2 regions of the Rhodococcus sp. OS5 genome follow, and region 1 is predicted to be linked to the other one. Evidence: riboswitches for the same ligand, from Rfam matches in the RefSeq annotation. Region 1 holds a riboswitch; the other holds the start of a gene.
What was found. Region 1 has a riboswitch for cobalamin ahead of ACVZUB_RS05815 (ABC transporter substrate-binding protein). Riboswitches for the same ligand answer to the same signal wherever they lie in the genome.

Region 1 (4,273 bases):
CGATGTATGCCGCCTGCTGGTCGTCCCACCGACGCACCAGTTCACAGATCTCCGCGGACATCTAGACCACACCCAACTGGCGCAGCCCGTCGGAGAGCTGTTCGATGCCACCGACATTGCGGATCGAGGGATCCATCGTCGTTCCTTCGAGGATGATGTAACGCTTGTTCTTCACTGCGGTGAGCTTGCTGGCGACCGGGTCCGATTCGAGGAACGCGATCTTGTCTGCGGCACTGTCGCCGTCTCCACCGCGGTCGAGATCTGCGAGCACCAGCACGGTCGGGTCTCGATCGAGCACACTCTCCCAACCGATTTCGGGCCAATACTGCTTGTTGTCGTCGAAGGCGTTCTTCGCACCCACCGCGTCGGTCATGATTCCCGGTGCACCGCAGCACCCGGCGAAGTACGGAGTCTTCGTGGCTGCGTACCACCACGCCAGCGTCACGTCCTCAGCTCCCAGTGCCGCCGTGGCGGTGGCCGCGCGATCCTTCAAACTCTCGGTGAGCTCGACACCTTTGTCCTTGGCATCGAACAGTGTTGCCACGTCGTCGATTTCGTCGTACAAGTCGTCGAGCGTGAGGGCCTTGCTCTGCTCGGCATCCTGACCGGTGCACTCGCTGGGTGACTGATATGTCGCGACACCGAGGTCGGTGAACTTGATCCGGTCGGCGATGCCCTCCGAGGTGAACGTGTAGTTGAACGTCGTGTAGACCATGTCCGGTTCGCGTTCGAGGACACTTTCGAATGACGGGAACTCGGTGTCGAACGCCTGGACCTGACCACGCGCCTCGCGCAGTTCTGGGAGGACATCGTCATCGCTCATGGCGTACCCGGCCATCCGGTCCTGCACTCCCAGCGCGAACAGCATCTCTGCTGCAGGTTGATTTACCGCGATTGCCCGTTCGATCGGTCGCTCCACCGTGACGTCTCGGCCACAGTTCTGGACTGTCACGCGCGATTGTTCGGAAGAGTTGGATTGTCGGGCAGCACTGTCGTCGGAGGAGCAGGCAACCAACGACGCGCTCAACAGGGCAGCGACGGCGGCGGCGGGTAGGCGAAGTCTGGACAGACGCATGGAATCTCGTTCTCGCAGGGGCTCGTTCGCGGAGCCCGTTACCGTGTGAACAGGCGCCTGTTGACCCCTGCTGCCAGCCGGTATTCGGACTCGAGATCGCCCCACCCGAGCGCCTTCCCAGATTCTCATCCAGTGGCGTAAGCCCGGGCGGTCACCCTCACCGCTGCGCGTCAGTTCCGGATTCACACCGGATTCCCTGACCCCCTGTGTGGAGGTCCGCTGGCACAGAGGAACTTATCACCGCAGTGCACCGCCGGTCAGGTCGGCTGGTGTGAGGCAATCAGATCTCGATGGCCAGGTCGTCGATGTCGGTGAGGGTTCCGCCGTCGGCGAGGATGCGCTCGTAGTTCTCGCGTCGACGGAGGTCGATTTCGGTGTTGCTGACGCCCTCCTTCCAATATCCGAATATCGCGACGTCGTTTTTGTCGAGTCCGACGGTCGATCGAAAGTGCTTCCGGATTGCGCGCATCTCGTTGCGTTCACCGGCGCCCCACACGACGTAGCTCGCGGGATTGGCGAGCTCGCGTGCTCGTACCGCCAGTGGGCCGTCGGGCTCGGCCGGATCTGCGCTCACGCGGTGAAGCTCCAGGCCGGGGAGGGCGGGCAGTTCGGCGAAGGCGACCTCGTCATCTGTTGTGACCCAGCCGATTCCGACGACGTCGGTAGGCAACTGCTCGATGATCGAGTGCAATGCGGGTATTGCGGTGCCGTCCAGAAAAAGTGCGATACGTCGACCAGGAACATCAGGGATCAAGAAGTGTGGCCGCGGACCGGTGAGGCCGAAGGTGTCACCGACGGCCAACGCTGCTGCCCACCTCATCATCGGACTGGTCTGTCCGTGCAGGACCACATCGACGACGATCGATCCGCTCGCTGAATCGTAGGAACGCACCGTGTACACGCGCGAAGCGTCGTCGAAGGCCGGCCCGAGATTCATGCGTACGGTCACATTCGGGCGTGACCAGGTCGGATCGTCGGTCGACTCCGTCAAACGAGCCGTGATCCGCAGCAGGTGATCGCTCGGTCGCTCCAGTGCTTCGACGATCGCGAGAACGTCGTTGAGTCCGCGATTGTGGTCAGCGGTCCGTAGGACGGTCGTCGGGGGAGTTGTTGTGCGCGAGGCGTCTGCATGTGTCATCGACTGTGCTCCTGGATCGGGTTTTCGGGATGCCGCCAGGTTAGTGCTACCTAAGTCGAGCGAGTTGTCCAGAAGTGACATCTGATTACCTGAATGATTCGGGTCTCGAAACGACGCGGTTGAGCGAGTGGTGCCGGCGCTGCTACCGTGCCTGTGATGTCCATACGCCGCTGTTCTCTCGCTTCCGGCCGTGCACTGCGCACGGCCCGATTCGGCGTAGCGACTTTCCGACGTGGGCGTAAGGCGATCGACCGCCGCCCGTCCGGTCTTGTCTGGATCGAAAGAGCCTTGGCCGCACCGGCCGGATCCGTCTGACATTCGCCACTTCGGCGAGCATTGCCTCGCCGAGATTTCGCAGTGCCACACCTGTTGCAGTGCTGCGCATTTCCCGTACCTGAAGTTTCTCGCGGGTGAGTTGTGAGTGTCGGCGCCACCGAGCCTGGAATGCCAGCCAACTCGTTTTCGTGAAAGGTACACAGCAATGAATCGTTTCGAAGGTCGTCGTATTCTCGTCACCGGCGCAGGATCTGGAATCGGGCAGGCCACCGCGCTGCGGTTGCTCGCCGAAGGTGGCCGCGTGGTCGCTGCCGACATCTCCGAGCAGGGTTTGGCGAACACCCGGAAATCGGCAGAACATGCTTCGACGGAGGATCGCCTCGACACCCTCGTCGTCGATATCGGTGACGAGGGTTCCGTCATCAGGGTTGTGGGTCAGGCGATTTCGTCTCTCGGGGGATTGGACGTACTGGTCAACGCCGCCGGGATACTGCGTGGTGGGCACACCCACGAGACCTCGCTGGACCTGTGGAATCAGGTGCTCTCCGTGAATTTGACGGGCACTTTCCTCGTTACCCGCCAGGCACTGCCGGCTCTCCTTGCCACCGGCAACGCAGTCGTGGTGAATTTCAGTTCCACCTCCGCGGCCTTTGCGCACCCGTACATGGCCGCGTATGCCGCAAGTAAGGGAGGAATCCAGTCCTTCACTCACGCACTGGCTCTCGAATACGGCAAGCAGGGTCTGCGTGCCGTCGCGGTGGCTCCGGGCAGTGTGAAGAGCGGGATCACCGACACTACGGCGTCGTACTTGCCGGAAGACACCGACTGGTCGCTCTTCGGCAAGTTGTCACCGATTCTGAGCACTGATCTGGAGTCCGGTGGTGCCCCCATGGCCGGGCCGGAAAGTGTTGCGGGAGTTATCGCGATGTTGGCATCCGACGATGGTGCCTTCATCACGGGCACGGAGATCCGTGTCGACGGCGGCACACACGCCTGATTCTGAGTCCGTCTGACGGCCCGCACAGGCAGGCCGTCAGACGCGAGCCGTCATTCTTGCGAGCGAGTGATGGCGGGGACGACGTAGGACTGATCGAGCACGGCGGGCGAAGGTTCGTACATTCTCAGTACCGGTCGGAAATCCCCGCGCGGTGCGGGCAGCCAGTTTGCCTTCGCCGTGGGATCTTTCGGCTCCTCGTGGCTGATCGTGATCGTCAACGCACCGTCGGCGTCGTGGACGATTCCTGGAGTGCGGTCGCCGATCGAGTATCGGTCGACGGGGTTCGCCACGAGGAAGAAGTCCGGCACCGAGTACATCGTCAGCGACCAGAAGGCGCTCACCGGCGGAGTGGGGTCGAGTCTTATTGTGTAGGTCTGGTTTCCGTTCAACTGCTCGCCCTGATCGTCGACGTAGGTCATGATGTACGCCGCTTCGTAAGGGTGGTTGCCCCACAGCCCGCCCTTGGCAGCCGCGGCGCGTTCGACGATGCGCAACTTGGGATCGGCGATCTTGAATTGTGGATCGTCGATTGTGCCGACCTCGAAGTAGTCGAGGTTGTAGTCGAAGGCGTGGAATGTGAGCTTCCATCCGTTGACTTCGGGGCTGGAGCCTTTGGTGAGGGCCTCGAGCAGGTTCTTCTCACCGATCGTCAATCCGTCAGCCAACGCGGCTGCCTCGTCGGCAGAGAGTGAAGCGGCAGAGTGTGAGCTATAGGGAGAGGCCCCGGGCTCGTCGATTCCGATCGGGGAGAAGGAATCCTGGAGTTCTCGATCGCGTGGGGCCGGCG
Region 2 (4,273 bases), 2.6 Mb from region 1:
TTTCCCTGCAAACGACCGCTTCGCGAGAATCTGAAACAGCTAATCGTTCGATAACTGGCTATGATGCAGTTAATTGAACCGACGGAGCCTGTGCGTAGCGGGGGAAGGGACGTCTCATGTCGAACCAGTTCAACGATCGCTTGAACTCGCTGTTCGAGACTGCCGACTTTCACGTCACCAACGCGATGGTCGTTCGCGGCATGACCGAGTTCGGCTGCCGTATCTCGACGCCGTACCTGTCGCAACTGCGCACCGGCGTCCGAACCAATCCGTCACCCGAAGTGGTTGCCGCCCTCGCCCACTTCTTCAAGGTCAATCCGGACTACTTCTACGCCCCGTCCGATCACACTCCGCCCGCGATCTCAGGTGGCGAGGCAGACCTCTCCCTCCTCGAACAGCTGCACAACGTGCGCCTGCGGAACCTCACCTCCCGTGTCGTCGACCTCTCACCGTCTTCACAGGATCTGCTTGTCGAAATGGCGGAGAATCTACGGTCCTCCGAAAATCTTCCGCGCGTACCACCGGACTCGAATTCCTACATGTCACGCGCATAGCGCCCTTCGCCGACTCTCCTTGACTGCTCAGGGAGGGTTGGCCTTATGCTGGTCGATGCAGCTGGTTCGCCCGGCACGGTCATGAGGAGCCCCGAAGACCGGTCCCGGCGTCGAAGCTCCGTCAGCGCAAGCTGTCGGGGTGAGAGGGAACCCGGTGAAAATCCGGGACTGTCCCGCAGCGGTAAGCAGGAACGACCGCCGTTCATGTGCACTGGGCATCCGCCTGGGAAGCGACGGCCAGTAGGTTCGATCCAACTCGATCGAGTGCCCGCGAGTCCGAAGACCTGCCGACTGTGTCGGGCACGCCGTGCCCGACGGTCCACCGCCTCGTGGAATGGGCGTGTAGATCTCCATCGGACCTCGTGTGCGGTGCGGGCAGTGCTGCCCGCTGAAACTCGGGGTCTCGTGAGGTGTACCCGTCTGCCGGCAGTGGCCATCAATGCATTGGCAATCTGGAGAAACTCCGTGACAACAACATTCACTTCGACCGTGCTGGGCTCACCGCGCATCGGTCCTCATCGAGAACTCAAGCGGGCAACCGAAAGCTACTGGGCAGGGCGCATCGACGCCGACGCCCTGCAGGCTGTCGCCCGTGACCTCCGTCGGCAGGGCTTGGCCGACCTCCGTGACCTGGGCATCGACTCCGTCCCGGTCAATACCTTCTCCTTCTACGACCAGATGCTCGACACCGCAGTTCTTCTCGGCGCGCTGCCCGACCGCGTCGCGTCGGTCGCCGATCCGTTGGACCGCTACTTTGCCGCTGCCCGTGGGACGGACACCATCGCGCCGCTCGAAATGACGAAGTGGTTCGACACCAACTACCACTACCTGGTGCCGGAGATCTCGCCGTCCACCACGTTCGCACTCGACCCGTCCAAGGTCTTGTCCGAACTGGCAGAAGCACTTTCCGACGGTATTGCAGCCCGCCCGGTCGTCATCGGACCGGTCACCTTCCTGCTGCTCTCGAAGGCTGTCGGCACCGACGAGCCGCTGCTCTCGCGACTCGACGAACTACTCCCCCTCTACGCGGATCTACTCGGTCGGCTCGCGAAGGCCGGTGCGAGCTGGGTTCAGCTCGACGAACCGGCCCTCGTAGGCGATCGCACCGACGAGGAAATCGAAGCGGCACGCGCTGCGTACGAACAGCTTTCAGCGCTGTCCGAGCGGCCGTCGATCCTGTTGGCGTCGTACTTCGGTTCGCTGCGTGAGGCGCTGCCCGCGCTTGCGTCCACCGGCGTCGAAGGATTTGCCGTCGACCTGGTGGCCGGTCAGGATTCGATCGGCTCCGTCCCCGAACTCGCCCGCAAACTGGTCGTCGCCGGCGTGGTCGACGGACGAAACATCTGGCGGTCGGATCTGGATTCGGCACTGAGCACGTTGGGTGCTCTGTTGGGCAGCGTGGATAATCTTGCCGTCTCCACATCGTGCTCCCTGCTGCACGTTCCGTACACTCTCGACGCAGAAGCCGATGTCGACAAGGCCCTGCGCTCGTGGCTCGCGTTCGGCACCGAGAAGGTCAAGGAAGTAGTAACTCTCGCAACCGCTCTCACACAGGGCCGGGAGTCGGTGGAAGACGAGTTCGCTCTGGCACGAGCGGCCGCGTCGACCCGCAAGGACGATCGCAGACTCAATGATGCGAGTGTTCGAGGCCGTCTGGACGCGGTGCTGAACTCGGCGACCGGTCGCGCGCCCGCCGCCGAACGTCGCGCTGCCCAGGACGAACTGCTTTCTCTGCCGCCGCTGCCCACGACGACAATCGGTTCGTACCCGCAAACCTCGAAGATCCGCATCGCTCGCGCAGCACTGCGCAAGGGCGAGATCGACGAAGCCGAGTACGTCAACCGTATGCGCGCCGAAATTGCCGAAGTTGTTGCGCTCCAGGAAGAGCTGGACCTGGACGTTCTTGTTCACGGTGAGCCGGAACGCAACGACATGGTCCAGTACTTCGCGGAGCAGTTGGACGGATTCTTCGCCACCGCCAACGGTTGGGTCCAGTCGTACGGCACCCGCTGCGTGCGTCCGCCGATTCTGTACGGCGACGTCTCCCGCCCGAAACAGATGACCGTCGACTGGATCACGTACGCGCAGTCCCTGACCGACAAGCCGGTCAAGGGCATGCTCACCGGACCCGTCACCATTCTGGCCTGGTCGTTCGTCCGCGACGACCAACCCCTCGCCGACTCGGCAAATCAAGTCGCACTGGCCATTCGAGACGAGACCGTCGACCTGCAGGCCGCCGGAATCGGAATCATCCAGGTTGACGAACCGGCTCTACGAGAACTACTCCCACTGCGTGCCGAGGATCAGCGTGCCTACCTGGACTGGTCGGTCGGCGCCTTCCGGTTGGCTACCTCGGGCGTCGCGGATTCCACCGCGATCCACACGCACCTGTGCTACTCCGAGTTCGGAGCGGTGATCGGCGCCATCGCCGGCCTCGACGCGGACGTCACGTCCATCGAGGCGGCGCGCTCACACATGGAGGTCCTCGACGATCTCAGTTCGGTCGGGTTCGACCTCGGCGTCGGCCCGGGTGTCTACGACATCCACTCGCCGCGGGTGCCGAGCGTCGACGAGATTGCCGAATCCCTGCGTGAGGCACTCAAAGCTGTTCCTGTCGAGCGGTTGTGGGTCAACCCGGACTGCGGTTTGAAGACCCGCGGTTCCGTCGAGGTCGAGGCGTCACTGCGTAACCTCGTCGAAGCCGCGAAGTTGGTACGAGCGGAGCTATAGGGGCAAAGCCCCGGTGCGCCTTTTTGGTAGTGGGCACTACCAAAAAGGCGCACAGGGGTCAGCTCAACCACGTATTGCCGAAGAGCAGAATCCCGTCCGCACTCGGGGTCACTCCGTGCACGTTCTCGCGCCACGGGATGAAGACCTTGCCGGAGTTGACCACGGCCATCGGCGCCGTCTCGTTGACCACGGTCTGAATATCGTCGATGACGGCTCGCCGCTCATCCTCGCCCGACGCCGTTTGCAGCTTGCCGAGCAACTCGTCCATCCGAGCGTTCTTGTAACCGAGGATGTTCGACGGCGATTCGCTGAACAGGTTGCCGTACATACGCACGAACGGTGACTCTTCCAGCACGTTGAACGCGAAGTAGGACACGTCGTAGTCATGCTTTGCGTACAGCATGGAAATCAGATCGTTGATGCTGGTTGCGTAGGTGATGTCGACCGTGAAACCCACTGCCTGCAAGAGCGACTGAAACGTCAGTGCGCTGCGCTGCGTCGCCGGATCGTTCATCCCGACGTACGTCAGTTTTCCGTCGTAACCGTCCGCCTTCGCCTCGGCGAGATACTTCTTGGCCGCCTCGGGGTCGAAGCCGTTCCCGGCCACCGATCCGTGCCACTGCGACCACGACGCGAACATGTCGGTGCCGGGTTCGCCGAAGCCGCCCTGAACTCGCTCGTTGAACGTATTCGGGTCCACCGCAGCGACAATCGCCTTACGCACGCGCTCGTCCTTCGCTGCCCGATCGTCGCGCTGATTGATTGCCAGAACTCCGGCCATGCTGGCCGAGTACACAAATCCGGGATCACCGGCTTCGAAAGCCTCGTGAATGAAGTCGGGAGACTTCAGATAGGCAACCTGGATTCCGTCGGTGTGCAATCCTTCCAGTTTGCTCTTCTCGTTGACGATTGCCGGAAAGCGCAACTTCTCGAGGTACGGCGCCCCGTCCCAGTACGTCGGACGGGCAGCGAGCACCAATTCGTCCTGG

Region 2: another riboswitch for cobalamin. It lies ahead of metE (5-methyltetrahydropteroyltriglutamate--homocysteine S-methyltransferase); the one in region 1 lies ahead of ACVZUB_RS05815 (ABC transporter substrate-binding protein).

Annotation. Positions count from the first base shown of each region.
Region 1 covers NZ_CM166368.1:1,261,358-1,265,630, forward strand. Annotated here, with positions in the region: gene ACVZUB_RS05810 (methyltransferase domain-containing protein) at 1-61, opposite strand, end outside; gene ACVZUB_RS05815 (ABC transporter substrate-binding protein) at 62-1,075, opposite strand; cobalamin riboswitch at 1,134-1,314, opposite strand; gene ACVZUB_RS05820 (siderophore-interacting protein) at 1,356-2,213, opposite strand; gene ACVZUB_RS05825 (hypothetical protein) at 2,370-2,528, shown strand; gene ACVZUB_RS05830 (SDR family NAD(P)-dependent oxidoreductase) at 2,695-3,486, shown strand; gene ACVZUB_RS05835 (DUF1254 domain-containing protein) at 3,537-4,273, opposite strand, start outside.
Region 2 covers NZ_CM166368.1:5,035,937-5,040,209, forward strand. Annotated here, with positions in the region: gene ACVZUB_RS23415 (helix-turn-helix domain-containing protein) at 117-554, shown strand; cobalamin riboswitch at 636-860, shown strand; gene metE (5-methyltetrahydropteroyltriglutamate--homocysteine S-methyltransferase) at 1,020-3,284, shown strand; gene ACVZUB_RS23425 (ABC transporter substrate-binding protein) at 3,343-4,273, opposite strand, start outside.